DNA from 2 places in the Planococcus sp. 11815 genome. Region 2 is predicted to be linked to the other one. Evidence: a T-box and tRNA genes for the amino acid it is inferred to sense, from the RefSeq annotation. Region 2 holds a T-box; the other holds one or more tRNA genes.
What was found. The T-box of region 2 lies ahead of ileS (isoleucine--tRNA ligase). A T-box ahead of a tRNA ligase gene usually reads a tRNA of that ligase, here a tRNA-Ile.
Positions count from the first base shown of each region.

Region 1: it encodes a tRNA-Ile, which carries the amino acid that the T-box ahead of ileS (isoleucine--tRNA ligase) is inferred to sense. The anticodon was not compared.

Region 1 covers NZ_CP096991.1:1,229,826-1,245,152, forward strand. Annotated here, with positions in the region: gene M1Q06_RS06260 (MgtC/SapB family protein) at 1-287, opposite strand, end outside; gene M1Q06_RS06265 (DMT family transporter) at 384-1,286, shown strand; rRNA gene M1Q06_RS06270 (16S ribosomal RNA) at 1,637-3,187, shown strand; rRNA gene M1Q06_RS06275 (23S ribosomal RNA) at 3,378-6,310, shown strand; rRNA gene rrf (5S ribosomal RNA) at 6,446-6,561, shown strand; tRNA gene M1Q06_RS06285 (tRNA-Val) at 6,570-6,645, shown strand; tRNA gene M1Q06_RS06290 (tRNA-Thr) at 6,658-6,733, shown strand; tRNA gene M1Q06_RS06295 (tRNA-Lys) at 6,743-6,818, shown strand; tRNA gene M1Q06_RS06300 (tRNA-Leu) at 6,840-6,924, shown strand; tRNA gene M1Q06_RS06305 (tRNA-Gly) at 6,926-7,000, shown strand; tRNA gene M1Q06_RS06310 (tRNA-Leu) at 7,024-7,112, shown strand; tRNA gene M1Q06_RS06315 (tRNA-Arg) at 7,138-7,214, shown strand; tRNA gene M1Q06_RS06320 (tRNA-Pro) at 7,240-7,316, shown strand; tRNA gene M1Q06_RS06325 (tRNA-Ala) at 7,323-7,398, shown strand; tRNA gene M1Q06_RS06330 (tRNA-Met) at 7,420-7,493, shown strand; tRNA gene M1Q06_RS06335 (tRNA-Ile) at 7,502-7,578, shown strand; tRNA gene M1Q06_RS06340 (tRNA-Ser) at 7,594-7,686, shown strand; tRNA gene M1Q06_RS06345 (tRNA-Met) at 7,729-7,805, shown strand; tRNA gene M1Q06_RS06350 (tRNA-Asp) at 7,809-7,884, shown strand; tRNA gene M1Q06_RS06355 (tRNA-Phe) at 7,900-7,975, shown strand; tRNA gene M1Q06_RS06360 (tRNA-Gly) at 7,980-8,053, shown strand; tRNA gene M1Q06_RS06365 (tRNA-Ile) at 8,059-8,135, shown strand; tRNA gene M1Q06_RS06370 (tRNA-Asn) at 8,140-8,214, shown strand; tRNA gene M1Q06_RS06375 (tRNA-Ser) at 8,219-8,310, shown strand; tRNA gene M1Q06_RS06380 (tRNA-Glu) at 8,317-8,388, shown strand; gene M1Q06_RS06385 (DMT family transporter) at 8,401-9,381, opposite strand; gene M1Q06_RS06390 (1,4-dihydroxy-2-naphthoate polyprenyltransferase) at 9,520-10,434, opposite strand; gene M1Q06_RS06395 (isochorismate synthase) at 10,595-11,986, shown strand; gene menD (2-succinyl-5-enolpyruvyl-6-hydroxy-3-cyclohexene-1-carboxylic-acid synthase) at 11,973-13,670, shown strand; gene menH (2-succinyl-6-hydroxy-2,4-cyclohexadiene-1-carboxylate synthase) at 13,667-14,488, shown strand; gene menB (1,4-dihydroxy-2-naphthoyl-CoA synthase) at 14,490-15,311, shown strand.
Region 2 covers NZ_CP096991.1:2,049,680-2,065,006, reverse strand. Annotated here, with positions in the region: gene M1Q06_RS10525 (DUF881 domain-containing protein) at 1-674, shown strand, start outside; gene M1Q06_RS10520 (DUF881 domain-containing protein) at 677-1,393, shown strand; gene M1Q06_RS10515 (small basic family protein) at 1,396-1,758, shown strand; gene ftsA (cell division protein FtsA) at 1,863-3,152, shown strand; gene ftsZ (cell division protein FtsZ) at 3,211-4,401, shown strand; gene M1Q06_RS10500 (YggS family pyridoxal phosphate-dependent enzyme) at 4,601-5,272, shown strand; gene M1Q06_RS10495 (cell division protein SepF) at 5,269-5,772, shown strand; gene M1Q06_RS10490 (YggT family protein) at 5,791-6,054, shown strand; gene M1Q06_RS10485 (RNA-binding protein) at 6,207-6,992, shown strand; gene M1Q06_RS10480 (DivIVA domain-containing protein) at 7,082-7,609, shown strand; T-box leader at 7,659-7,867, shown strand; gene ileS (isoleucine--tRNA ligase) at 7,911-10,673, shown strand; gene lspA (signal peptidase II) at 10,778-11,251, shown strand; gene M1Q06_RS10465 (RluA family pseudouridine synthase) at 11,251-12,153, shown strand; gene pyrR (bifunctional pyr operon transcriptional regulator/uracil phosphoribosyltransferase PyrR) at 12,372-12,911, shown strand; gene M1Q06_RS10455 (solute carrier family 23 protein) at 12,942-14,231, shown strand; gene M1Q06_RS10450 (aspartate carbamoyltransferase catalytic subunit) at 14,367-15,236, shown strand; gene M1Q06_RS10445 (dihydroorotase) at 15,238-15,327, shown strand, end outside.

The DNA.
Region 1 (15,327 bases), 820 kb from region 2:
CCGGCTCCTAGAAACCCGATACCTGAAACAATTTGTGCTGCAAGCCGTAGCGGATCCATTGTGATATTTACACCTTCATTGCTGCTCGATTCTGCAATATAAGCAGACTCAATTGAAATAATGGTCAATAAACAGCTGAATGTGGCAATGACCATACTTGTCTTCAAACCAACAGGCTTCCTCTTTAATTCCCTTTCTAACCCTATAACTAAACTTAAAACAGCAGCAATCGTTAATTTCATAAATGTCTCGAATGAAGAGATTTCGAGCGCGCTGAAAAATTCCAAGATCACAACCTCCATTTCACTTTGCGGTTGAATGTGAAGCCGGCAAGTGGCAAACTGAAAAGTGATGTCAAAATCTAATTTAGCAAGAGGTGCCTAATGGAAAAACCAACGATTCACCCTTATATACCCATTCTGATCGGAGTCATCTCAGTGGCGATGTCTGCAATCTTTGTAAAGATGACCACAGCTGATGCAGGCGTCACTGCATTTTACCGGATGTTATTTTCTATTCTATTAATGTCCCCGGTATTCCTCTATAGCTATCTGCCTGAAATAAAGAAACTAAATAGAAGAGACTGGGTATTTTCAGCAATCGCTGGCATCTTCTTGGCTTTTCATTTTATTCTTTGGTTCGAATCACTTAACTATACTTCTGTAGCGAGTTCTACAGTTCTCGTAACTTTGCAGCCTCTTTTTGCATTTGCAGGAACATACTTCTTCTTTAAAGAGCGCCTCTCTGCAAAAACTTTAATATCTGGAGCAGTTGCAATAACAGGAAGCGTTGTTATTGCTTACGGTGACTTCCAAGTAAGCGGAAGTGCATTGTTCGGTGACATACTTGCGCTAATTGCTTGTGCGCTGATTACTGCGTATTTATTATTTGGCCAAGATGTGCGGAAGCGATTGTCTTTAGTGACATACACATTCATTGTGTATAGTTTCAGTACTATATCGCTATTTTTCTATATCATTGCAAAAGAAGAGTCGTTTGGGCCATACCCTAAAGAAGAATGGATGTGGTTCATTCTATTAGCTCTTATCCCAAATCTTCTTGGACACACGCTATTTAATTGGGCAGTGAAGTGGGTGAGCACGAATGTAATATCCATTGCCATTCTATTTGAGCCAGTCGGGGCAGCGATTCTGGCGTATTTTATACTTGGAGAATTGGTCAGCAAATCGCAAATTATAGGAGGGAGTATTGTTATCGCCGGGCTTTTGTTTTTCGTAACCGACTATAAAAAAATTAGAAAAATCTTTTTTCGGAAAAGCGCTTGATTTTTTCAAGCGCCCGGTATATAGTAGTAAATGTCCTCGAAACAAGCCGATAAAAATATTTTGAAATAGTATTGACATCGAGTTTTAAAAAGGATATAGTAATCAAGTCGCCAAAACAAGGCGCACAACATGAACCTTGAAAACTGAACAGCAAAACGTCAACGAAAGACGTCACGAGCGCCTTGGCGCGAGAACGGCTTTTGCGATGGTCGCCCCCGGGCGATCGGAGCAATCAGCCATTCCAAACTTCGGTGTTCGTGACTTACTTACTGATCAGCTTCGGCAGATCAAGCGAATCGCGCGTCTTTTAGACGGCGATACGCCAGCAGTATTGAGCAATCAACTACTCTATAATGGAGAGTTTGATCCTGGCTCAGGACGAACGCTGGCGGCGTGCCTAATACATGCAAGTCGAGCGGAACCATTGGAGCTTGCTCCTTTGGTTTAGCGGCGGACGGGTGAGTAACACGTGGGCAACCTGCCCTGCAGATCGGGATAACTCCGGGAAACCGGTGCTAATACCGAATAGTTTGCGGCCTCTCATGGGGCTGCACGGAAAGACGGTTTCGGCTGTCACTGCAGGATGGGCCCGCGGCGCATTAGCTAGTTGGTGAGGTAACGGCTCACCAAGGCCACGATGCGTAGCCGACCTGAGAGGGTGATCGGCCACACTGGGACTGAGACACGGCCCAGACTCCTACGGGAGGCAGCAGTAGGGAATCTTCCGCAATGGACGAAAGTCTGACGGAGCAACGCCGCGTGAGTGAAGAAGGTTTTCGGATCGTAAAACTCTGTTGTGAGGGAAGAACAAGTACCAACTAACTACTGGTACCTTGACGGTACCTCACCAGAAAGCCACGGCTAACTACGTGCCAGCAGCCGCGGTAATACGTAGGTGGCAAGCGTTGTCCGGAATTATTGGGCGTAAAGCGCGCGCAGGCGGTCCTTTAAGTCTGATGTGAAAGCCCACGGCTCAACCGTGGAGGGTCATTGGAAACTGGGGGACTTGAGTGCAGAAGAGGAAAGTGGAATTCCACGTGTAGCGGTGAAATGCGTAGAGATGTGGAGGAACACCAGTGGCGAAGGCGACTTTCTGGTCTGTAACTGACGCTGAGGCGCGAAAGCGTGGGGAGCAAACAGGATTAGATACCCTGGTAGTCCACGCCGTAAACGATGAGTGCTAAGTGTTAGGGGGTTTCCGCCCCTTAGTGCTGCAGCTAACGCATTAAGCACTCCGCCTGGGGAGTACGGCCGCAAGGCTGAAACTCAAAGGAATTGACGGGGGCCCGCACAAGCGGTGGAGCATGTGGTTTAATTCGAAGCAACGCGAAGAACCTTACCAGGTCTTGACATCCCGCTGACCGCCTAGGAGACTAGGCTTTCCCTTCGGGGACAGCGGTGACAGGTGGTGCATGGTTGTCGTCAGCTCGTGTCGTGAGATGTTGGGTTAAGTCCCGCAACGAGCGCAACCCTTGATCTTAGTTGCCAGCATTCAGTTGGGCACTCTAAGGTGACTGCCGGTGACAAACCGGAGGAAGGTGGGGATGACGTCAAATCATCATGCCCCTTATGACCTGGGCTACACACGTGCTACAATGGACGGTACAAAGGGCTGCAAACCCGCGAGGGGGAGCCAATCCCAGAAAACCGTTCTCAGTTCGGATTGCAGGCTGCAACTCGCCTGCATGAAGCCGGAATCGCTAGTAATCGCGGATCAGCATGCCGCGGTGAATACGTTCCCGGGCCTTGTACACACCGCCCGTCACACCACGAGAGTTTGTAACACCCGAAGTCGGTGGGGTAACCCTTACGGGAGCCAGCCGCCGAAGGTGGGACAGATGATTGGGGTGAAGTCGTAACAAGGTAGCCGTATCGGAAGGTGCGGCTGGATCACCTCCTTTCTAAGGATAATATCGGAACCGATTCTCACGAATCGGGTTGACGTTTTGCGTTCAGTTTTGAAGGTTCACTCCGCAAGGATTGACTTTCAAACTTGTTCTTTGAAAACTGGATAGATCGACATTGATTAAGAAACAAGCATCAAGTAGCGTGATCGCTTTGCGATCAACTTATTTTTTTTGACCATTCAGTGGTTAAGTTAATAAGGGCGCACGGTGGATGCCTTGGCACTAGGAGCCGAAGAAGGACGGCACTAACACCGATATGCCTCGGGGAGCTGTAAGTGAGCTGGGATCCGGGGATTTCCGAATGGGGAAACCCACTGTTCGTAATGGAGCAGTATCCATGTGTGAATACATAGCACATGAGAAGGCAGACTCAGGGAACTGAAACATCTAAGTACCTGAAGGAAGAGAAAGCAAATGCGATTCCCCAAGTAGCGGCGAGCGAAACGGGATCAGCCCAAACCAGAAGGCTTGCCTTCTGGGGTTGTAGGACACTCTATACGGAGTTACAAAGGAACGGATTAAGCGAAGCGACCTGGAACGGTCCGCAAGATAGGGTAATAGCCCCGTAGCTGAAAGTTCGTTCCCTCCAGAGTGGATCCTGAGTACGGCGGAACACGAGAAATTCCGTCGGAATCCGGGAGGACCATCTCCCAAGGCTAAATACTCCCTAGTGACCGATAGTGAACCAGTACCGTGAGGGAAAGGTGAAAAGCACCCCGGAAGGGGAGTGAAATAGATCCTGAAACCGTGTGCCTACAAGTAGTTAGAGCCCGTTAATGGGTGATAGCGTGCCTTTTGTAGAATGAACCGGCGAGTTACGATTGCATGCAAGGTTAAGGTGAGAAGCCGGAGCCGCAGCGAAAGCGAGTCTGAATAGGGCGAGTGAGTATGCAGTTGTAGACCCGAAACCAGGTGATCTACCCATGTCCAGGGTGAAGGTAAGGTAACACTTACTGGAGGCCCGAACCCACGCACGTTGAAAAGTGCGGGGATGAGGTGTGGGTAGCGGAGAAATTCCAATCGAACCTGGAGATAGCTGGTTCTCTCCGAAATAGCTTTAGGGCTAGCCTCAAGAAGAGAATCCTGGAGGTAGAGCACTGTTTGGACTAGGGGCCCATCCCGGGTTACCGAATTCAGACAAACTCCGAATGCCAGTGATTTATGCTTGGGAGTCAGACTGCGAGTGATAAGATCCGTAGTCAAGAGGGAAACAGCCCAGACCACCAGCTAAGGTCCCCAAATATCCGTTAAGTGGAAAAGGATGTGGCGTTGCTTAGACAACCAGGATGTTGGCTTAGAAGCAGCCATCATTTAAAGAGTGCGTAATAGCTCACTGGTCGAGTGACACTGCGCCGAAAATGTACCGGGGCTAAACGGATTACCGAAGCTGTGGATGGACATCGTAGATGTCCGTGGTAGGAGAGCGTTCTAAGGGCGTTGAAGTCAGACCGGAAGGACTGGTGGAGCGCTTAGAAGTGAGAATGCCGGTATGAGTAACGAAAGACGGGTGAGAATCCCGTCCACCGAATGCCTAAGGTTTCCTGAGGAAGGCTCGTCCGCTCAGGGTTAGTCGGGACCTAAGTCGAGGCCGATAGGCGTAGACGATGGACAACAGGTTGATATTCCTGTACCACCTCCCCGCCGTTTGAGTAATGGGGGGACGCAGAAGGATAGGGTGAGCGTGCCGTTGGTTGTGCACGTCCAAGTTGTGAGATGAGAAACGAGGCAAATCCCGTTTCTATGTACATCAAGCAGTGATGGCAAGAGGTTTAACCTCAGAGTCCCTGATTTCACACTGCCAAGAAAAGCCTCTAGCGAGGCGGGAGGTGCCCGTACCGCAAACCGACACAGGTAGGCGAGAAGAGAATTCTAAGGTGAGCGAGTGAACTCTCGTTAAGGAACTCGGCAAAATGACCCCGTAACTTCGGGAGAAGGGGTGCTCTGGTAGGGTGTTAAAGCCCGAGAGAGCCGCAGTGAATAGGCCCAGGCGACTGTTTAGCAAAAACACAGGTCTCTGCAAAACCGTAAGGTGACGTATAGGGGCTGACGCCTGCCCGGTGCTGGAAGGTTAAGGGGAGTGCTTAGCGCAAGCGAAGGTGCGAACCGAAGCCCCAGTAAACGGCGGCCGTAACTATAACGGTCCTAAGGTAGCGAAATTCCTTGTCGGGTAAGTTCCGACCCGCACGAAAGGCGTAACGATCTGGGCACTGTCTCAACGAGAGACTCGGTGAAATTATAGTACCTGTGAAGATGCAGGTTACCCGCGACAGGACGGAAAGACCCCGTGGAGCTTTACTGTAACCTGATATTGAATTTTGGTGCAACTTGTACAGGATAGGTAGGAGCCAGAGAACCCGGAGCGCCAGCTTCGGGGGAGGCGTCGGTGGGATACTACCCTGGTTGTATTGAACTTCTAACCCACAAGCCTTAGCGGCTTGGGAGACAGTGTCAGGCGGGCAGTTTGACTGGGGCGGTCGCCTCCTAAAGAGTAACGGAGGCGCTCAAAGGTTCCCTCAGAATGGTTGGAAATCATTCGCAGAGTGTAAAGGCACAAGGGAGCTTGACTGCGAGACGGACAGGTCGAGCAGGGTCGAAAGACGGACTTAGTGATCCGGTGGTTCCGCATGGAAGGGCCATCGCTCAACGGATAAAAGCTACCCCGGGGATAACAGGCTTATCTCCCCCAAGAGTCCACATCGACGGGGAGGTTTGGCACCTCGATGTCGGCTCATCGCATCCTGGGGCTGTAGTCGGTCCCAAGGGTTGGGCTGTTCGCCCATTAAAGCGGTACGCGAGCTGGGTTCAGAACGTCGTGAGACAGTTCGGTCCCTATCCGTCGCGGGCGCAGGAAATTTGAGAGGAGCTGTCCTTAGTACGAGAGGACCGGGATGGACACACCGCTGGTGTACCAGTTGTTCTGCCAAGAGCATCGCTGGGTAGCTATGTGTGGCCGGGATAAGTGCTGAAAGCATCTAAGCACGAAGCCCCCCTCAAGATGAGATTTCCCATTGCGCAAGCAAGTAAGATCCCTCAAAGACGATGAGGTAGATAGGTTCGGGGTGGAAGCGTGGCGACACGTGCAGCTGACGAATACTAATCGATCGAGGACTTAACCAACAAACTGAACATGCGTTTCCAATGTCGATTTATCCGGTTTTGAAAGAACAAGAATTTTTGCCTCCGGGCAAAAAAAAGACTTGTAAAACTCGCCAGAGTTGGTATAATAAGACTTGTCTTTCAAAAACCTTATAGTCCAGTGATGATGGCAAAGAGGCCACACCCGTTCCCATCCCGAACACGGAAGTTAAGCTCTTTTGCGCCGATGGTAGTTGGGGGTTTCCCCCTGTGAGAGTAGGACGTCGCTGGGCATACATACGGAGGATTAGCTCAGCTGGGAGAGCATCTGCCTTACAAGCAGAGGGTCGGCGGTTCGATCCCGTCATCCTCCACCATTTTTACTCCATGCCGGAGTAGCTCAACTGGTAGAGCAACTGACTTGTAATCAGTAGGTTGAGGGTTCAAGTCCTTTCTCCGGCACCACTCATGTTTGAGCCATTAGCTCAGTTGGTAGAGCATCTGACTTTTAATCAGAGGGTCGAAGGTTCGAATCCTTCATGGCTCACCATTTTAATTTCATAATTGCCACGCGGGTGTGGCGGAACTGGCAGACGCACTAGACTTAGGATCTAGCGCCTTCGGGCGTGGGGGTTCGACTCCCTTCACCCGCACCAAGCGGAAGTAGTTCAGTGGTAGAACGCCACCTTGCCAAGGTGGAGGTCGCGGGTTCGACCCCCGTCTTCCGCTCCAATTTTTTATCTGTCCAATGCCCCGCCGGGGTGGCGGAACTGGCAGACGCACAGGACTTAAAATCCTGCGGTAGGTGACTACCGTACCGGTTCGATTCCGGTCCTCGGCACCAACTGTTTTATCAAATTTTATATTATGCGCCCGTAGCTCAATTGGATAGAGTACTTGACTACGAATCAAGCGGTTAGAGGTTCGAGTCCTCTCGGGCGCGCCATATTTTTGTCATCATCCTATTTAGTCGGGAAGTAGCTCAGCTTGGTAGAGCACTTGGTTTGGGACCAAGGGGTCGCAGGTTCGAATCCTGTCTTCCCGACCACTTTATGGGGCCTTAGCTCAGCTGGGAGAGCGCCTGCCTTGCACGCAGGAGGTCAGCGGTTCGATCCCGCTAGGCTCCACCAACTATACAATTTAAAGATCCTGGCGGCGTAGCTCAGCTGGCTAGAGCGTACGGTTCATACCCGTAAGGTCGGGGGTTCGATCCCCTCTGCCGCCACTTTTTTAGGACCTTTAGCTCAGTTGGTTAGAGCAGACGGCTCATAACCGTCCGGTCGCAGGTTCGAGTCCTGCAAGGTCCACCATTTAATATTTATCACGGAGGAATACCCAAGTTTGGCTGAAGGGATCGGTCTTGAAAACCGACAGGGGAGTCAAATCCCGCGGGGGTTCGAATCCCTCTTCCTCCTCCATCTTTAAAAAATGTGTGGACAATTTTTCTTCAATATAATTATCGCGGGGTGGAGCAGTTCGGTAGCTCGTTGGGCTCATAACCCAAAGGTCGCAGGTTCAAATCCTGCCCCCGCAACCAAATGGTCCCGTGGTGTAGCGGTTAACATGCCTGCCTGTCACGCAGGAGATCGCCGGTTCGATCCCGGTCGGGACCGCCATTTTTATAAATATGTGGGTCAGTAGCTCAGTCGGTAGAGCATTAGATTGAAGCTCTAAGTGTCGGCGGTTCGATTCCGTCCTGACCCACCATATTGCGGGTGTAGTTTAGTGGTAAAACCTCAGCCTTCCAAGCTGATGATGAGGGTTCGATTCCCTTCACCCGCTCCAATAATGGGCCTATAGCTCAGCTGGTTAGAGCGCACGCCTGATAAGCGTGAGGTCGGTGGTTCGAGTCCACTTAGGCCCACCATTGTTCCGAAGTAGCTCAGTGGTAGAGCACCGCACTGTTAATGCGATGGTCGTAGGTTCGAGTCCTACCTTCGGAGCCATACTGGGGAAGTACTCAAGTGGCTGAAGAGGCGCCCCTGCTAAGGGTGTAGGTCGGTAACACCGGCGCGAGGGTTCAAATCCCTCCTTCTCCGCCAGTATTTGGCCCCTTGGTCAAGCGGTTAAGACACCGCCCTTTCACGGCGGTAACACGGGTTCGAATCCCGTAGGGGTCATATTAAAAAGCGTCATGCATTCATATGCATGACGCTTTTTTCTTTTTCTAATTTTTGTTCATTGTGTGAAGCGAAACTGTGTATTGCCATTCCTAGTATTACCATGGTTAAGCCAATTAATGCTATTGGGGAAGGAAATGCGATGCTTAAAAGAAAAAATTCACCTATTAATGCAAATATAACTTCCATAGATTGCGTGGCTTCAACTGCAGCAAGCTTTGACATGTTGTTTCTGACCATATCGGTCGCCATAAAGAATAGAACAGTCGCTACTACTCCTGAACTGATGGCAACTATCAAAGATTGATAAATTTGAGAGTTAGAAGGCAACCCAGTTGTCGAGAAACCATAAATAGAGAGAACCAACCAAAGCGGGAGACTGGCAATCGTCATTCCAAGCACGCGTTGATATGCATCTAGACGACCTTCGCAAACCTCCATCATTTTCCGATTTCCAAGTGGGTAGGCAAAAGCTGCTATCAAAACGGGTATTAACCCGAGTAGCAACGTGGAAATAGTAACATTAGTTAAGTGGTCAAGTTGAAGAAGGGCTATCCCAGCTAAAATAATCGTTGAAAACAATAAGCCTTTGATCGGAATGTGTTGTCTATGCATAATAGTTTGGCCGGATACATGAATTTTAACTAAAAAAAGAGGTGCCAGTAAAGTTCCAGCGATGATTGTAAATTGCCAAGTTCCGGCTATTAGCCATCCTGGGGAATATGCTGCTGCAAAACACAAGGGAGCGTAAAAAAGACCGAATCCTATGAAACTCCACAATAACCATTTCACCTTATGTTTTTTCATTTCGTGGAGGAGCGGAAGCAAGTTTCCCCTAAGCATGACAATTAATAAGAGGAAAGGAATCATAAATAGGTAACGCAGGGACGCGCTCCATACCCAATGGCCTCCTTGTGCCTCCATTAATGCATTAACAATAAATGTGACTGCAAAAAACATTGCTCCTGCAAGACCTAATAAAATTGGTTTCATAGGAAAACCCCTTTAAAATATATTAGATACAATATATCGCAACCGAGAAATTTTCACCACTCTTATTTTAAATGAGACTTCTCATAGCTATTTCAATAATAAAAAGCTGATGGCAATGAGCCATCAGCTTTTAGGTATTTAAGATAAAAAATAATCTACTAGTAGACCGATTGCTAGCAGGAAGCTGAACAAAGTGTTCGTGATTCCCGTGTCTTTCATGGCAGGCATTACTTGTAGAGGCTCAGTGTAGCGCTTAAAAGTCATAATTACTTTCAGGGGCTTAATAACACTTAGTAGCACCAATAAAGCCCAGGGTGTAACAATACCGAGCAACACCAATAAAATAATCCAAGCATAAGACAAAATAAAGAACCACATGAAAGTTGTTACTGCAGCCGGTCGGCCGGCTAGGATCGCTAAAGTGCGCCGCCCGCTTTTTTTATCTCCGACCATATCGCGGATGTTATTGGCCATCATAATTGCTGCTACGAGCAATGTGCTGGGTACAGCTAACATAACAGCGGTGGAGGTGATCGTTTCTGCTTGGATATAAAAAGCGACGATTACTATGAGGAAGCCCATGAACAATCCTGAAAACAATTCACCTAATGGCGTGTAAGCAATCGGGTATGGCCCACCGGTATAAAAATAACCGACTAGCATACCAATGCCACCAACCGCCAATAGCCACCAACTGGTAGAAGCTGCAATATAAAGCCCTAATACAGCAGAGATAGCGTAAAGCAGAAATGCCAGAACCAGAACGGTTTTCGGTGAAACACCATTCCGGACGATAGCGCCTCCAATGCCAACGGATTCTTCAGTATCGAGCCCTCTGGCGTAGTCATAGTATTCATTGAACATATTGGTTGCTGCTTGAATCAGTAGGCTTGCGATCAGCATGGCTAAGAACAGCGCCCAATTTAAAGCGGTATAATGGATTGCAATCATTGTCCCTAGGAATACTGGGGCAAAAGATGCCGTTAAAGTATGGGGCCGGGTGAGCTGCCACCAGACGCGCCATCCACTATCAGCTTGTATGGAATGTGTCATTTCTATCTCTCCTATTCATTTCTTTCCAACCTATATTGTACTTCAAAACGCAGAGATTTACAGCATATGTTGTGCTGAATTCCGGAGAAAGGGGTATGATAGAAGGTAGAGATAAAATGTATCGCAGTGAATTGAAGCTGCAGTAAACGGAGGTAATCCGGTGAATTCACAATCGTATTCATCAACTGAACAAATGGAAGCGAATCGCTTCAGCGGCTATCGCTTCTATACAGAAACAATTGAAGTATCGACCATGTCTGCTCTGGCATTTTTCGAAGCTGGGCAGGAACAGTACGAAGGTAAGCGCATGTTTTGGCAGAATCGTGAAAAGTCCTTCACGATGGTGGGCCTGGGACATGCTTATGTGCTGACGGCTGACGATTATAAAGGACGATTCAGCAGCATTCAGAAGGACTGGAAAGCGCTGAGTGCCCAATTGGTGAATGAAGAAACAGCCGTTCAGCCAGTGCTATTCGGCGGTTTTTCATTTGATCCTTTGAATGATCAGCCGAGCGAGTGGCGAAATTTCCCGCAGGCTTATTTTGCTGTGCCGACATTTCAGCTTATTATCAAGGGAGAGCAGGCGTATGTCAGTGTCCATTTGATTACTAAGCAGCCAAACAGCTTTATGGATTTTGAAGTGTTGCGTAAAGAACGTGACCGGCTAATTCATGGCGCGCAAGTTTCAGAGCCAAAAGCGTACCAAAAACCTCTAGTTTCTGACAAAAAGGAACTGAAAAAAGACGAGTATATGCGGTCCATCGAAAAAGTGACGGACGTAATCCAAGCAGGCGAAGTCGATAAGGTGGTTATCGCAAGAGCGCTGGAACTTCGCTTTAAGGAAGCTTTAGCACCGGCTTCTGCCCTCTACCAAGCAGCGAATGAACAGCCAGAAAGCTTTTTGTTCGGGCTGGAAGCTGGCGAACAATTCTTTTTCGGAGCGACTCCGGAGCGCCTGGTTAAAGTGGAGCAGCAAAGAGCATTGTCTACTTGTTTGGCGGGTTCTACCCCACGAGGTCAATCCGTTGAACAGGACGAAGCGCTGGGACAAGCTTTATTAAATGATTCAAAAAATCGTTCCGAACATCAGTATGTTGTCCAGATGATCGGTGACGTGTTCGAGGAGCATTGTTCGGATCCGCGCATTCCGCAAAATCCTAAGTTGATGAAAATTCGGGATATACAACATTTGTATACACCGGTGGAAGGCAAGTTGAAAAAAGGCAGTTCGTTACTGGATCTTGTTGAAGCGCTACATCCGACACCCGCACTCGGCGGCGAACCGAAGTTACAGGCACTTAGCTTGATCCGCTCTTATGAACCTCTGAATAGAGGATATTATGCAGCGCCGATCGGCTGGATCGACGCAAAAGGCGATGGTGAATTCGCTGTGGCGATCCGTTCCGCTTTGCTTGATGGAGATAAAGCGTATTTATTCGCAGGCGGCGGCATTGTGGCAGATTCTACACCAGAAGCCGAATATGATGAGACATGGGTGAAGTTCCGCCCGATGCTTCGTGTGCTGGGAGGAAATTTGCATGACGAATCGTGAGTTTTTAACTGAATATGTTTCGGCATTTACACATTCGCTGTTACATGCAGGGGTGAAAAAGGCGGTTATCAGTCCGGGTTCGCGTTCGACGCCTCTTGCCTATGCTTTCATGAAACAGGAAGGGATAGAGACGTATCGGCAAATAGATGAACGATCGGCTGCGTTTTATGCACTAGGTTTGGCAAAAGCTTCGAACAGTCCAGTTGTTTTGATTTGTACATCAGGGACTGCGGCAGCCAATTATTTCCCTGCGATTGTCGAAGCCTATTATGCGCGTGTGCCACTTTTGGTCGTGACGGCAGACCGTCCGCATGAGCTTCGTGAAGTCGGGGCCCCGCAAGCGATTAACCAGATCAATTTATTCGGCTCCCATGTCAAGTGGTCAGCTGATTTGCCGTTGCCGGAGCAGGGCAACCGTTTGGACTTTTTGAAGCGCCATTTGGGGCGTGCAGCAGCCATGGCTGAAACCGCGCCAAAGGGACCGGTTCATTTGAATGTGCCATTCCGTGAACCGCTTAGCATTGATTTCGAACAGCCTTATGAAAGCAAAAGAGAACTATACCGTTTTGAAAGCAGCCAGCAGCTGAATGATGAAGCTGCGGCATTTTTACGAGGAGTGTTCAGCCATTCGCGGGGCTTGCTGATCGCTGGGGAAAATACGGCTCTGGTTTCATCGGAGCAATGGGAGTTTATCCGCCGCCTCGGTTGGCCAGTGCTTGCCGATCCGTTGTCGAATCTACGCTCGAATGTACCTGATGATCTAATGGATGTCATCGTCGATTCCTATGATGCCTTGCTGAAGAACGAGAAATTTGCTGACAGTGTAGCGCCGGACGTAGTGGTAAGGATTGGGCCTCAGCCTGTATCCAAGCCGCTCAGCCTATTTTTAGGGAAAGCCGAGCCTGCGAGTTATGTCGTGCTCGATGAAAGCCCGATGCTTAGAGACCCGCAATCAGCTGTCACGCATCACATCCAACAGCATGCTTCTGCCCTATGGAAGTTGAGTTTGGAAGCGAAATCGTCGAATCCGTATCTCGAACAATGGATAAAAGCAGGGGAATTGGTGCAGGAGACGATGTCTATCCATTGCCAGCAAGAATTGGATGAAGGCGTATTGGCGAAAGCCTTTTTTGATGAGCTCGATGGGTGTGATTTAACTGTGAGCAGCAGTATGCCGATACGGGATGCAGATACGTATTTCCAGGTGACGCAACGGGACGTCCGGATTTATGCCAACCGCGGCGCCAATGGCATAGACGGAGTGGTATCGACTGCTTTCGGGATCCAGGCAGCGAATAAACGGCCTAGCTATCTATTGATCGGTGATTTGGCTTTGCTGCATGATATGAACGGTTTGCTTGCATCGAAACTGCAAGCTGCCGATATGACGATCATTGTCATGAACAATGATGGAGGCGGGATATTCTCTTATTTGCCCCAGTCGAAAGAAGAGCGCTACTACGAGGAACTTTTCGGCACGCCGACAGGAATCCAGTTCAAAGCAGCAGCTGAAATGTACGATGCGGAATATTTCTCTGCGGAGACTGTGGATGAATTGCAGTCGGCGCTTAGAACGCTGAAAGACAAACCGGTGCGCATCATTGAAGTGGCAACAAACCGCGCCAATAACGTAACGGTTCACCGGAAATTGTGGGACCGGCTCGATGAGGTGCTAAATACATGAAATTGATAGCGAATGGTGTTCGCTACCATATTGAGGTAGTGGGAGATAGAGCCCATCCTGTCCTGGTTTTGCTTCACGGCTTTACGGGCAGCACTGCTACATGGGAAACGGCCATTGAAAACTGGAGAGACTATCGGATAGTGGCGATCGACTTGATTGGGCATGGCCAGACAGAAAGCCCGGCAGACGAAAGCCGTTATGCGATGGAACGGCAGCTGGATGACCTTGATTACATTTTCAAAGAAATGAAGTTGGAGAAATTCACATTGCTCGGCTATTCGATGGGCGGTCGCACAGCACTTGCCTATACTTGTGAATTTCCACATCGCATTGACCAGCTTATTTTGGAAAGTGCTTCACCTGGCTTGAAAACAGAAGCTGCAAGAGAAGAGCGGCGAGAACGGGATGCGCAGTTAGCCACTAATATTGTTGATGGTGGACTAGAGCAATTTGTTGAGAAATGGGAGAACATCCCGTTGTTCGACAGCCAGAAATCATTGCCGGAACATGTGCGGCAGCAAGTAAAACAAGAACGATTGGCACAGACTGCACAAGGTTTGGCGAATAGCTTGAAAGGCATGGGCACAGGTTCACAGCGATCTTATTGGGACTGTTTGCCGGAATTGGAGATGCCAGTTTTGCTGGTGACCGGAGAACTGGATCCGAAGTTTTGCGCCATCGCTCGTGAGATGGAGGAATTATTGCCGAACGCAGAACACTGCATCATTTCAGCGGGACATGCGATTCATGTGGAAAAACCTGCTGAATTTGCTACAATGGTTATGGAACGATTAAATGGAATTAATGAGGAGGACTAGTATGTCAACACGTCAATGGGTTACAGAACTTACATATGAAGACATTAAATACGAAACATATAATGGGATTGCAAAAATCACCATTAACCGTCCGGAAGTACGCAATGCATTCCGCCCGAAAACGGTCCATGAATTGATCGACGCGTTTTCACGCGCGCGCGATAATTCGGATGTCGGCGTCATCGTCTTGACAGGCGAAGGCGAAAAAGCATTCTGTTCAGGCGGAGACCAATCCGTCCGCGGACATGGCGGCTACGTTGGGGAAGATGAAATTCCGCGCCTTAACGTCCTGGACTTGCAGCGTTTGATCCGCGTCATTCCAAAACCGGTTGTTGCAATGGTTGCTGGATTCGCGATCGGCGGCGGACACGTGCTTCACGTTGTTTGTGATTTGACGATTGCTGCAGATAACGCACGCTTCGGCCAAACTGGACCGCGTGTCGGTTCATTTGATGCAGGTTATGGCTCCGGCTATTTGGCACGCATCATTGGACATAAGAAAGCACGCGAAATCTGGTACTTGTGCCGCCAATACGATGCACAGGAAGCGCTTGATATGGGCCTCGTCAACACAGTTGTTCCTTACGAGCAATTGGAAGATGAAACCGTGAAATGGTGCGAGGAAATGCTCGAAATGAGCCCGACTGCATTGCGTTTCGTCAAAGCGGCAATGAATGCCGATACGGACGGCCTTGCTGGACTTCAGCAAATGGCTGGCGACGCGACTTTGCTTTATTACACAACGGATGAAGCGAAAGAAGGCCGCGATGCGTTTAAAGAAAAACGCAAACCGGACTTCGGTCAATTCCCACGTTTCCCTTGATTATATGAATGAATTG
Region 2 (15,327 bases):
TCTTAGTTCTCGGGTTTCTCATGGCCTATTCCTATAGTTTATCGAACCAGCGGGAAGCGGAAAATGATTTTACGGGAGCCAGCTTTTTCGAGCAAAAAGAACAATACCGGAAAGAATTAATCGAACAGCAAGAGCGTAATAAAGAATTACGCGCAGAGTTGGATGATAAGCAAAAAGCCGTCCAGGAATTCGAACGGTCAGTGGTGGATGGCGAGGAAAACTATACGGCATACGCCCGGGAAGCAGAAGAATTGAGACGCTTCCTCGGGCTTGTTCCGGTTAAAGGGCAAGGCTTGAAAGTGACTCTCGAGGACGGCGAGTACACGGCTGACCATGTGAACCCGAACGATTATATTGTCCACGAAAGCCATGTGTTTCAAGTAATCAACGAACTCTATATTTCAGGAGCCGAGGCGATTGCGGTGAATGGCCAGCGGATTCACGGCAATTCCCATATAGTTTGTACAGGCCCTGTCATTACAGTCGATGGCATCCAGCATCCTGCGCCTTTTACCATCGAAGCGATTGGGAGTCCGGAAGTATTGGCTGCCTCCATGCAGCTGTCAGGCGGCGTCCAGGACCAGCTCGTCAACGATAACATCATTGTAACGCTTGATTCAGGGCAAGCCATCCGCATGCCGGCACTTTTGTCGGAGTTGGATACAGGGGGATGACGATGAAAAAACGCATTACTGGCCGTTTTACGGTCATTCTTTTTGTCATCGGTTTTATGACTGCAACACAATACAATACTGTGAATACGGATGACAGCCGGGATTCCCGGGATACATGGGAAATCCGTCAGCAATTATCGCGGGAAAAGCAACTTCATTCGGAATTGCTGTCGGAAATCAGCCTACTGGATGAGACACTCGGCAAGTATAGCGATGAAGCGACTCAAGATCCGGAGGCGGTTTTGAAAGAGACGGTCGAAGATTTGCGGATCACTGCCGGCCTTTCGCAAATGAGCGGGCCGGGAATTGAACTCGAGATCAGCCCTTCGCTTGAAGCGATTGCGCTAGGAACCGAAATAACAGAAATTCCACCGGATTTATTGATCCGCTTGGTGAATGAAATCAACCGCTTTGACGGCATCGAGCTGGCGATTGCTGGGGAGCGTGTCATCAACACGACCGCGATACGCGATATCAATGGCTACACCACAGTGAATACTGAGCCTATCTCGACGCCACCGTTTGTGATTACTATTACGGCAACGAGCATGGAAGAAGCACGGAAACTTTCTAGTTATTTAACGGCTTCTGCAATTCACGATGATTTTTACATAGACGATTTGACGATCACTATTTCGGAGCCGCAGGAAGAATTGACGCTGCCGGCTTTCGATGAAGAAATCAACATAGATCATCTTCAAGCCGAGGAGGGGGAGTAGGAATGTGGATATCGATTCTTGGATTGCTGTTGGGCATTTCGCTCGGCTTGTTGACAGATATCCAAATACCGCCTGAATATGCCAGTTATTTGTCAATAGCAGTGCTGGCTTCACTGGATACGCTGTTCGGTGGTATACGGGCCCACTTGCAGCAAGTTTACGATGATAAAGTGTTCGTTTCAGGTTTTTTCTTTAATATCGTACTGGCTGCAGGCCTCGCTTTTCTCGGCGTCCATTTAGGTGTAGATTTGTATTTGGCAGCCATTTTCGCGTTCGGTGTGCGGCTATTCCAGAATATAGCGGTGATTCGCCGCATTCTGCTTGCGAAATGGGCCGAAAAAAAGAAGCTTGGTGAGGCAAATTGACGAATTGCAGGAAAATTTTCTAAGTTTCGCTATTTTACTTAGACAAGGTGTGTATTTTACAATAGAATGTAATGTAGAGAAGTTTTATAAGGAGGTGCCACGAGTTGAGTCAATCAGAATTATATGTAAGTTTGGATATCGGGTCTTCCTCCGTCAAAGTATTGATCGGGGAAATGACCAATAAATCGTTGCACGTCATCGGCGTTGGCAACGTCAAATCTAATGGAATCAAAAAAGGTGCGATTGTTGATATAGATGCAACTGTCCAGTCCATTAAAAAAGCTGTCGATCAGGCAGAGCGCATGATCGGCAAAGAAATCCATGAAGTCGTGCTGGGAATTCCAGCCAACCAAGTGGCATTACAGCCGGTTAAGGGAATCGTTGCAGTAAACAGCGAGAACCGTGAAATCACGGATGAAGATTTGGAACGCGTTTTGGAAGCGGCACAAGTCATGTCGATCCCGCCAGAACGTGAGCTAGTCAACATCATTCCTGAAGAATATGTCGTCGACCACTTAGGCGAGATCAAAGACCCTAGAGGCATGATCGGCATCCGCCTTGAAATGGATGGTACAATGGTGACGACTTCGAAAACGGTCTTGCACAATGTGCTTCGCTGTGTTGAGCGTGCTGGCCTCGAAATCCGTGAGATTTATGTCCAGCCTCTAGTAGCCGGAAGCTATGCGTTGACGGAAGATGAAAAGAACCACGGAACGGCCTGTATCGATATCGGCGGTGGATCAACTTCAATCGCAGTATTCCGCGATGGCCACTTGCGTGCGGCATCCGTCATTCCAGTGGGCGGGGATCACGTAACGAAAGATTTGTCGATCGTTTTGAAAACGCCGACAGAGCAGGCTGAAAAAATCAAGCTCGAACATGGCCACGCATTCTTCGACGATGCTTCAGAAGAAGAAGTATTCGAAGTGCCGGTGATCGGTTCGGACTCAAGAGAACAATACAGCCAAAAATACATATCTGAAATAATCGGAGTTCGCATGGAAGAACTTTTCGAATTGATTTTGGATGAGTTATATCGCCTCGGCGTCGATGAGCTGCCTGGTGGTGTCGTATTGACAGGCGGAATGGCCAAAATGGATGGCCTTCCAGAACTGGCAAGAAGCATTCTCCAAACGCGTGTGCGCCTGTTCACGCCTGAATTCATCGGAGTTCGCGAGCCGCAGTATACAACAGCGGTCGGATTGATCCAATACGCTTACGCAGAAGATTTGTTCTACGGAAACGTCGGCCATAGTTCAGCAGCAGCACATTCGCAGAAACCTGAGTATGTGGAGCAGCAGCCGAAAAAGCAGAAGCAGCCGAAACAACCGAAACAGGATAACGAAGGTGTCGTAAGCAAAGCCAAAAAAATGTTTGATCGTTTTTTTGAATAAAATCATCATTGTGTCCGGCTTATGTTCAAAAGCTGAGCAATCTTAGGAGGAAAAAAGAATGTTGGAATTTGATACAAATATCGATGCATTAGCCGTAATTAAAGTCATTGGTGTCGGTGGCGGCGGAAACAACGCAGTCAACCGGATGATCGAACATGGAGTTCAAGGGGTGGAATTCATCGCTGTTAACACAGACGCGCAAGCCTTGAACCTTTCGAAAGCGGAAACACGCCTGCAAATCGGCGGAAAATTGACGCGCGGCCTTGGCGCTGGCGCTAACCCGGATGTCGGGAAAAAAGCAGCAGAAGAAAGCAAAGAACAGATCGAAGAAGCTTTGCGTGGAGCCGATATGGTCTTCGTCACTGCCGGTATGGGTGGGGGCACTGGTACGGGTGCGGCACCTGTCATCGCAGGCATCGCCAAAGAACTTGGCGCTTTGACAGTTGGCGTTGTTACTCGCCCGTTCACATTCGAAGGACGCAAGCGTTCGACTCAGGCTATCGGCGGAATCGCGACGATGAAAGAGTCAGTCGATACATTGATTGTTATCCCGAACGACCGCCTACTTGAAATCGTCGACAAAAATACGCCGATGCTAGAAGCATTCCGTGAAGCGGATAATGTTCTTCGCCAAGGTGTACAAGGCATCTCTGACTTGATCGCAGTTCCTGGTCTTATCAACCTTGACTTTGCCGATGTGAAAACGATCATGTCGAACAAAGGATCAGCACTTATGGGCATTGGTGTCTCTTCTGGAGAAAACCGTGCTGCCGAAGCAGCGAAAAAAGCTGTATCGAGCCCATTGCTTGAAGTATCTGTCGATGGGGCGAAAGGCGTCTTGATGAACATTACAGGCGGTTCGAACTTGAGCTTGTATGAAGTGCAAGAAGCAGCCGATATCGTCGCTTCCGCTTCTGATGAAGAAGTGAACATGATCTTCGGTTCCGTTATCAACGACAACTTGAAAGATGAAATCGTCGTTACGGTTATTGCTACTGGATTCAACGAAGAACAATTGAACCCTGCTGGACGTGCACCACGCGGATCTGGATTGAACGCAAACCGTATCCAATCGATCCAGCAGCAAAACCCGGCTCCTTCCATTCGTGAAGCACGCCGCGAAGAACAGTCCCAGCGCCGCGAAGAACAAACTCCTTATTACAACCAGGAGCCTCAGCGCCAGGATAAGCAAAGTGAAGATGCGTTGGACATTCCGACATTCCTTCGCAACAGACAAAAACGCCGTTAATACGAAAGCAGCTGCCAATTTGGCAGCTGCTTTTTTGTTTTTGGAAGGCTGTAGAATTTCTTTTAACGGCGGTTGCCACGGTTCCTTCATAATTTTGTTGAAAAATGGGCGGCTTTATTGTTTTAATGCCAGGCTGAATTGATAAATCAGCTTCGGCTTGGTACAATAAAGTGAACTTCTATAGAAAAGTTGTGAGCAGATGAAAGCGATTAAACCGAAGTTTGAAGAAATGGCCCATACATTAAATCAAATCCATAGCGGCATTGAAATCGTCGCAGTCACAAAACAAGTCGGAATCGATAGAACCCAGGAAGCCGTCGATGCGGGCATCCGCCATCTCGGTGAAAACCGTCCGGAAGGCCTCAAGATGAAGCATGGGGAGATAAAAGGCGATGTCGTTTGGCATTATATCGGTACGCTTCAGTCGCGGAAAGTCAAGGAAGTGATCGGTCTGATCGATTATCTTCATTCGCTGGATCGACTGAGCCTGGCGAAAGAAATCCAAAAACGTGCCGATAAGCCAGTCAATTGCTTTATCCAAGTCAATGTTTCCGGCGAAGATTCCAAGAGCGGCTTTTCTGCTGAGGAAGTTCCCGCATTTATCGAATCCCTAAAGGATTTCGATAAAGTGCATGTGGTCGGTTTGATGACCATGGCCCCGAACACAGAAGATGAAGCTTTATTGAGAGCGACTTTTAAAGGTTTGAAAGACTTGCAGCTGCAAATCGCAGCGAACAACTGGGAGCACGCCCCTTGCACAGAATTGTCGATGGGCATGTCCAATGATTACCTGATTGCGGCTGAAGAAGGCGCGACGTTCGTTCGCGTCGGGACCGCATTGGTAGGGTCGGAAAGTGAGGCGGAAAGATGAGCATGAAAGATAAATTCAAGAATTTCTTTTATCTGGACGAGTACGAGGAAGAGCCCGTCCAGGAAGAACGCAAGCAGCGGCCCGTGCAGCGTTATGAGAAGCCTGCCCCGGCAGCTGCCGAACAGCCGCAGAAGAAAGCACCGAAAGCACCAAAGCCAGTGAAAGAACGCCGTGAGAATTTGGAGGAACCTACCGTGCAGAATTTAGTCAATTTGCAGAATTCATCTGCTTCTTCATCGAAAGTCAGTTTGGCGGAACCGCGCGTCTATGCGGAAGCGCAGGACATTGCAGAAAGCTTGAAAACAAAACAGGCCGTCGTGGTCAACTTGCAGCGCATTGAACGGGACCAAGGCCTTCGGATCATCGATTTCCTGAGCGGCACTGTCTATGCACTAGGTGGGGACATTCAACGTATCGGGACGGACATTTTCCTATGCGTGCCGGACACGGTCGAAGTGGATGGCGCCATCTCCGATTATTATCACGACGATCAACAATAGAAAGGTGCTAAAAATCGAATGTATCTTCTTGTAAATTTATTATTGAGCGCTATTAACATCTACTTTTATATCCTGATTATCAGCGTCTTCATGAGCTGGGTGCCGAGCATCAAGGAATCTGCATTCGGTCAGATGATCTCCCGGATTACCGATCCTTATTTGGATATTTTTCGCCGCTTCATCCCGCCGATCGGCATGATCGATATCTCGCCGATTGTGGCTATTTTCACATTAAGTCTCGCAAGCCAAGGAATCATTACATTGGCTGAGTACCTTCTCTGATAAGAAGCTGAATAAAGAACAGCTGATATAGGAAGACGGAGAATCCATTTCTCTGTCTTTTTTATTTGCGGCAAACTGCGAAAGGGTTTTTCTGCTGTTTGTAGAATGCTTGTTAAACAAAGAACGAATCCAAGAACCGGAGGGAACGGCCTATGGAAGAGATATTCCAGCATTTTCGCAAAGACGAACAACAATTTATCGAGCAGGCATCGGACTGGCTGCGAGATGTAGAAGATATGTATGCGCCGAAGCTCACCGATTTTCTGGACCCGCGCCAGCGCTTTATCGTCAAATCGCTGATCGGCGGCAGGGAAGTGGAAATGGCTGCTTCCGGCTTGTTCAGCCAGGCAGAGCGGCAGCGCGTCTTGCTGCATCCTTCATATTACGTTCCGGAAGAAAGTGATTTCCAAGTGACTATGTTCGAGCTGCGCTACCCTGTGAAATTCGTTACCTTGAAGCATCCCGACATTCTCGGCGCACTCATGTCGCTCGGTTTGGAACGGGGGAAATTTGGGGATATCCGGATCGGTGAAGGCACCGTGCAGCTCGCAGTGATGGAGGAAATAGCGCCGTATTTGCGCGCCAATTTTATCAGCGCCGGCAAAGTGAAAGTCCAGCTCGAAGAAGTGACCGACCCCGCCGACTATCTCCCGGTCATCGAGGAGTGGACGGAAGAGGCGCATACGGTCAGTTCGCTGCGGCTCGACACGGTCATGAGCTCGGTCTATAAGATTTCCCGCCAGAAAGCAGCCGCATTGATCGGCGGCGGTAAAGTGAAAGTCAATTGGACAGCACAAGAAAGTGTCTCGTTTGAACTGCACGAATCCGATTTGATTTCAGCGAGAGGGCTCGGTCGCGTGCAAATCATCGCAATCGAAGGACGAACGAAAAAGGACAAGATCCGCCTGCAGGTCGGCAAATTGGAACTGAAAAAATAAAACACCTGCGAATGTGGTGAATATTACTGAAATTTCTCGCCATGACAGGTATAATGAGTGTAAACATGCAGAGAGTAAGGAGAGATACGATGCCTTTATCACCATTAGATATACATAATAAAGAGTTCAGCCGCGCATTCCGCGGTTATCAAGAAGATGAGGTCAATGAATTCCTCGAGCAGATCATGAAAGATTACGAAAAAGTCATTAAAGAACGGACTGAAATGGAAGAGCGCATGAAATCCACGGATGAGCGCATGGGCCATTTCACCAATCTGGAAACGACTTTGCAAAAATCGATCTTCGTCGCTCAGGAAGCGTCAGAAGAAGTCCGCCGCAACGCCCAGAAAGAAGCGGATTTGATCGTTCAGGAAGCGGAGAAGAATGCAGACCGCATCGTCAATGAATCTTTGGCGAAAGCGCGCCGCATCGCGACCGAAATCGAAGAGTTGAAAAAGCAGTCGAAGATTTTCCGCAATCGTTTCAAGATGCTTGTGGAAGCGCAGCTTGATTTGATTGAAACGGAAGACTGGAACACATTGCTTGAATACGACTTGGACACGGAAAACCTTGACCAGATCGAGAAGAACGAAGCGGAAAGCGCGGCGAAGGAATAAGCCCGCTCTTGACTGAGGCCCATTCTGCTTCTATAATTACGACATACTTACAAACGCATTGATGGAGACAGTACAAAACGGAAATCCGATCGAGCGAGCCGGGGGCGGTGGAAGCCTGGCGCGGGTCCGTCTTGGAAAATCACTCCTGAGCTGGACCGGTGAACGCAAGTAACCGGGCCCGTCCCCGCCACGTTACGGTGTAGAGTTGGCAGCGCACAGCTGCAACAAGGGTGGTACCGCGAGCTTCTCGTCCCTTTCCAGGGATGGGGGCTTTTTATTATGCTTACAGGAGGAATGGAAAATGGATTATAAAGATACATTATTGATGCCAAAAACCGAGTTTCCGATGCGCGGCAATTTGCCGAACCGGGAACCTGAAATGCAAAAGAAATGGGAAGAAATGGACATCTATAAAAAAGTCCAGGACCGGACAAAAGGCCGTCCGTTCTTCGTGCTTCATGACGGGCCGCCATATGCGAACGGCGACCTTCACATGGGACACGCTTTGAACAAAGTATTGAAGGACATGATCGTCCGCTCGCGCAGCATGATGGGCTTCCACGCCCCTTATGTCCCAGGCTGGGATACACACGGTTTGCCGATCGAGCAGGCATTGACCAATAAAGGCGTGAACCGCAAAGAATTGTCACTCGCGGAATTCCGCAAGCTATGTGAGGAATACGCATACGAACAGATCGACAGCCAGCGTTCACAATTCAAACGGATCGGCGTACGCGGTGACTGGGAAAACCCATATGTTACATTGAAGCCTTCTTATGAAGCGCGCCAAATCGAAGTATTCGGCAAAATGGCCAATAAAGGCTATATCTATAAAGGCTTGAAGCCGGTTTACTGGTCCCCATCCAGTGAATCGTCGCTTGCTGAAGCGGAGATCGAGTATCACGATAAAAAATCACCATCGATCTATGTATCCTTCCGTGTTACAGACGGAAAAGGCGTTTTGGATGAAGGCGTCAAGCTGGTCATCTGGACGACGACGCCTTGGACGATCCCTGCCAACCTCGGAATCTCCGTTCATGCGGATCTGGATTACGTGGAAGTCTCTCACGGCGGTTCAAAGTTCGTCGTTGCGAAAGATTTGCTAGAAGAAGTGGCAAAAGAGCTGGAATGGGCGGATTATGAAGTGGTCCGCACAGTGAAAGGCCAGGAACTGGAGTATATCCAGGCGAAACACCCATTGTATGACCGTACGTCACTCGTCATGCTTGGCGACCATGTTACGACCGATTCCGGTACAGGTTGTGTCCATACCGCTCCTGGACACGGGGAAGATGACTTCTTGATCGGCAAAAAATATGGTTTGGATGTATTGTGTCCAGTCGATGAGCGCGGCGTCATGACAGAAGAAGCGCCAGGATTTGCGGGCGAGTTTTACGACAAAGCGAATAAATCGATCACTGAAGCATTAGATGAAGCAGGCGCACTAGAAGCCTTGTCGTTCATCACCCACTCGTACCCTCATGACTGGCGTACGAAAAAACCGGTCATCTACCGTGCGACTGCGCAATGGTTCGTATCGATCGATGCGTTCCGCGACCAAATCTTAAAAGCAATCGATGAGACATCGTTCACTCCGGCATGGGGCGAAACACGTCTTTACAATATGCTGCGCGACCGTGGCGACTGGAACATCTCCCGCCAGCGCGTATGGGGCGTCCCGATTCCGGTATTTTATGCGGAAAACGGCGATCCGGTTATTACAGAAGAAACGATTGCGCATATCGCCGAGCTATTCCGCGAGCACGGATCGAACATCTGGTTCGAGCGCACGGCAGCGGAATTATTGCCGGAAGGCTTTACGCACCCGAGCAGCCCGAACGGCATCTTTACGAAAGAAATGGACATCATGGACGTTTGGTTCGATTCCGGTTCGTCCCATCAGGCAGTGCTCGATGAGCGCGAAGACCTTCAATACCCGGCTGACCTTTATCTCGAAGGCTCTGACCAATACCGCGGCTGGTTCAACTCATCGCTTACGACGAGCGTCGCCATCAACGGCATCGCTCCGTATAAAGGAGTATTGAGCCACGGCTTTACATTGGACGGCAATGGCCGCAAAATGAGTAAATCGCTTGGCAACGTCATTGTGCCGGCAAAAGTCATGAACCAAATGGGAGCGGACATCCTGCGCCTATGGGTTTCTTCTGTCGACTATACAGCGGATGTGCGCGTATCGGATGATAACTTTAAGCAAGTATCTGAAGTGTACCGCAAAATCCGCAACACGCTGAAATTCCTTCACGGCAACTTGGCTGATTTCGATGAAACAAAAGACCGTGTAGCGTTTGAAGACATGCGTGAAATGGACCAGTACATGGTCATGAAATTGAATAAATTGATCGAAACAGCGACTAAAGGCTATGAGAATTATGAATTCGCATCTGTCTATTTGGCATTGAACAGTTATTGCGCCAATGATCTCAGCTCGTTTTATCTCGATGTCGCAAAAGACGTCGTCTATATCGAACGCGCTGACCATCCGCACCGCCGCGCGATGCAGACAGTGATGTTCGACAGCTTGATGGCACTCGTCAAGCTTGCATCCCCAATCTTGCCGCATACAGCGGATGAAATGTGGTCGTATCTGGAAGCCGCTTCAGAAGAAAGCGTCCAGTTAACCGACTTCCCAGAAGTAGTAGAGCGTCCTGAATTCAAGGATCTTGAAGCGAAATGGAGCCGTTTCATGGACGTCCGTGACGATGTCTTGAAAGCTTTGGAAGAAGCGCGTGCTGCGAAAACGATCGGGAAATCGCTTGAAGCGAAAGTAACGGTCTATGCAAGTGACGAGTTGGCGAACTTATTGCCAGCTATCGATTCCAATCTCGCGCAATTGTTCATCGTTTCCGAATATGAATTCGGCGGAGCGAGAGAACAAGCGCCGGAAAATGCGCTTTCACTCGATGAAGTATCAGTCATCGTAGAAAAAGCACAAGGTGAGAAATGCGGCCGTTGCTGGACGATCTCCAAGCATGTCGGCGAATCGGAAGCACATCCTGAGCTTTGCCCACGTTGTGCAGAAGTCGTTGAAATCGAATACGCTTAAGTTTGAACGGTCCGAAAGCCGGTTATCCGGTTTTCGGACTTTTTTCTTTTTTCGCCCGCTCTGTGTTAAAATGAATAGACTGATGAATGACGGAGGAAATACAAGTGATTTATTATGGGATTGCTCTACTAATTATTGCATTGGATCAATGGACCAAATGGCTGGTCGTCAAAAATATGGAGCTCGGGGAACGGATTCCTGTGCTCGAACCGTATCTGGGATGGCTTTCCCACCGCAATCGCGGCGCGGCTTGGGGAATGTTAGAAGGGCAGATGTGGCTATTTGCCATCATCACTGTCGTAGTGATCGTGGCGATTCTGTATTATTTCCATAAGCATGCTGGAGGGCAGCCGCTGTTTCAATTAGCGCTGATGGTGCTACTAGGAGGCGCGATCGGTAATTTCATCGACCGGATGTACCGCGGGGAAGTGGTCGATTTTGTCGATGTGCTGATTCCAGTAATCAATTATGATTTTCCGATCTTCAATGTAGCGGATGCTGCATTGACCATTGGTGTCGTCTTAATGGTCATTTACGTGATCATGGATGAAAAACAACAAAAGAAAAAGGTGTCTTAATGGAAGAACTGACGATAAACATTACAGAAGAACAAAAAGGCGAGCGGATCGATAAAGTGATCTCTGCCATCGATGAGGAATGGTCGCGTTCGCAGATCAGCAATTGGGTCAAAGATGGCCATATCAAAGTAAATGGTGAAACGGTGAAGCCGAATTACAAAGTGCGTTTGGAAGATGAGATCCTCATCACGCCGCCACTATTGGAAGAATTGGATGCAGAACCGGAAAACCTGAACCTTGATATCGTTTATGAAGATGAAGACGTGCTCGTCGTCAACAAACCGAAAGGCATGGTCGTCCACCCGGCTCCAGGACATGCGAGCGGGACGCTCGTCAACGGCCTCATGTACCATTGCACCGATCTTTCGGGCATCAATGGCATCGTGCGCCCGGGAATCGTCCACCGTATCGATAAAGATACTTCTGGCTTATTGATGGTCGCGAAAAACGATCTCGCCCATGCATCTTTAGTGGATCAATTGGTCGAAAAATCGGTGACGCGCAAATACATCGCACTTGTCCACGGGCATATCGCCCACGACAAAGGCACGATTGATGCCCCAATCGCTAGAGACCCGAAAGAGCGCCAGAAGATGGCTGTTGTCGATAAAGGCAAGCATGCGGTGACTCATTTCACCGTTCTTGAGCGTTTCGGCGATTTCACATTAGTGGAATGCCGGCTTGAAACGGGACGCACGCATCAAATCCGTGTCCATATGCGCTATATCGGCTTCCCGCTTGTCGGAGACCCGAAATACGGACCGAGAAAAACGATGGATATCGGCGGTCAGGCCTTGCATGCTGGCGTCATCGGCTTTATCCATCCGCGAACGAAAGAATACCTGGAATTCTCTGCTCCACTGCCAGCAGAATTCGAAGAACTTCTCGAGACTCTCCGCTAAGGGGGTTGACAAACGAAATGGCTGTTCTTTATACTTAGACCAGTCAACTGAATACGCATCACCTTTAAGAACAGTCCAGAGAGGCTGAAAAGGGATATTCGCAAAGCCGGAAGTGTGTCTTCCGGAAGGTTTTTTTCTGCGCTTATGCACCCTTCGCCTCTTCGGCGGAGGGTTTTTTTATGCAGAAATTTCGATGCAATCATAAAGGAGTGGAACACATGGCAGAAAAAGCGGTCATTCTCGATGATAAGGCAATCGGGCGCGCGATTACACGCATCGCCCACGAAATCATCGAGCGCAATAAAGGAATCGACGGATGCATCTTAGTCGGCATCAAGACAAGGGGCGCATTCATCGCCAAGCGTTTGGCGGAGAAAATCGAACAAATCGAAGGCAAGCCCATTCTGACAGGCGAACTGGACATCACGCTTTACCGGGATGATTTAAGCCAGAAAAACCCGGGCCAGGAACCGCTTGTCCAGCAAGTCGATATCGAACACAGCATTAAAGACCAGAAAGTCATCCTGGTCGATGATGTTCTCTACACGGGCCGCACTGTCCGAGCAGCAATGGATGCGGTCATGGATCTCGGCCGTCCGGCGCAGATTCAGCTCGCCGTCCTGATCGACCGTGGACACCGGGAGTTGCCGATTCGCTCCGATTATGTCGGGAAAAACATCCCGACCTCGAGTGAAGAACGAATCGTGGTCGAGATGACAGAAAGCGACAGCACCGACCGCGTCACCATCAACGACTAAGAATCATTACAGAGACAGGGGAGAAACAGCTTGAGCAATGCCATTCTAGACATACACGATAAACCAAAAACGGGGCAATGGATTTCCCTTAGCCTGCAGCACATGTTCGCCATGTTCGGCGCAACGATCCTGGTGCCGCAGCTAGTTGGCTTGAGCCCCGCGATCGCGCTATTGACGAGCGGCATCGCCACCATCATCTTCGTCCTCATCACGCAATTCAAAGTGCCGGCTTACCTCGGATCTTCATTCGCCTTTATTGTCCCGATACAGATCGCCACGGAAACAGGCGGCATCGGTTCGGCGATGATCGGCGCGATGTTCGTCTCGCTCGTCTACGCCATCGTCTCGCTAGTCATCTGGAAGACCGGCTACAAATGGCTCATGAAACTCTTGCCACCGATCGTCGTCGGCCCGGTCATCATTGTCATCGGGCTGGCACTGTCCGGCACAGCGGTCGACATGGCCATGAACATCCCGACAGCAGACGGCGGCTCTGAATACAGCCTGCTGCATTTCTCAGCCGCTTTGGTCACGCTCGCCACGGCCATCATCTGCAATATTTACTTCAAGAACATCATCTCGCTTATGCCGATCTTGATTGGCATCATCGCGGGTTACGCTTACTCGGCACTCATCGGCATTATCGACTTTGCTCCAGTGGCAGCGGCTAGCTGGTTCCAAGTACCGGAATTTTTGCTGCCGGGAATTGATTACTCTTTCCAAGTGACACCGACTTTGTTGTTCGTCATGGTGCCAATCGCCATCGTCACAATCTCTGAGCATATCGGACATCAGCTCGTACTCGGCAAGATTGTCGACCGCAACTACATAAAAGACCCGGGACTTCACCGCTCGATTTTGGGCGACGGCATCGGGACGTTCATCTCCTCGCTTGTCGGAGGCCCGCCGAAAACGACTTACGGCGAAAACATCGGCGTACTTGCCATCACGAAAGTGTTCAGCGTCTATGTCATTCTGGGTGCTGCGGTATTCGCCATCCTGTTCTCGTTCTTCGGAAAATTGATGGCAGTCATCGACACGATTCCGACAGCAGTGCTCGGGGGCATCTCGATCCTGTTGTTCGGCATCATCGCTTCGTCCGGACTACGGATGCTGGTCGATAACGGCATCGACTTCGGCAATAACCGCAACTTGGTCATCTCGTCGGTCATCCTGGTCATCGGGATCGGCGGCGCGAAACTCGAGTTCAGCGAATCGTTCGCGATCGAAGGAATGGCGCTAGCCGCCATCGTCGGCGTAATCTTGAACTTAATCCTGCCTGGGCTCAACAAACAGGAATTGGATGATGGAACTGAATAAACTTACCTTTTAAGGAATGTCCAGAGAGGCATGGAAAGGGTTATGGATAGGGGTGCAGTCTACCCTTATTTCCTTACACCTTCCTGCCCCTGGGAAGGTGTTTTTTTGTACAGTCAACGAAAGGGCGTGAGCAAATTGCCGAATCTGTTAACGATGAACAATCTTGAAAACGACAAAATCATGAATTTGCTGAAGCGAGCCGAGCAGTTCGAAAAAGGTGAAAAAGCGTCACTCGAGGGGGCGGTCGTCAATTTATTTTTCGAACCGAGCACACGGACAAAAATGAGCTTTGAGATGGCTGAACATCGTCTTGGGCTATCCGTACTGCCATTCGAAACGGCCTTTTCCAGCATTCTAAAAGGCGAAACGCTCTACGACACGGTGAAAACGATGGAAGCGATAGGCGTCAAGGCGGTCATCATCCGCCACGAGGAAGAAGAATATTACCAGCAGCTAGCAGGCTGCAAAGTAGCGGTCATCAACGGCGGCGACGGCTCGGGCCAGCACCCGACGCAATCGCTGCTCGATCTGTACACGATCCATCAGGAGTTCGGCCGCATCGATGGCATCCATGTAACGATTGTCGGGGATATCGCCCATAGCCGTGTCGCCAAGTCGAATGCAGCCGCACTGAAACAACTCGGTGCGAAAGTCAGCTTCGTGTGTCCGGAAGAGTGGAGCGGCGACTACGACACAACCGATGATTTGGATGCCTTGATCGGCGAAACGGACGTCGTCATGATGCTCCGCGTGCAGCATGAACGGCACGCCGTCTCCGCATTATTTTCCAAAGAACGCTACCATATTAAATTCGGATTGACAGAAGCACGCGAGCGCAAAATGAAAAAAGACGCCATCATCATGCATCCGGCACCAATCAATAGGGGAGTGGAGATCGCGGATTCGCTCGTCGAATGCCAGCGTTCAAGAATCTTCAAACAAATGGAAAACGGCGTTTTCGTCCGGATGGCTGTACTTGAATATGCAATGAAAGGGAGAGAATAAAATGGGATTATTCATTAAGAACGTAAAGATGTTGAACGGGGAACAATTGGAGGAAACGAATATCCGCGTCAAGGATGGCCGCATCGAGGAG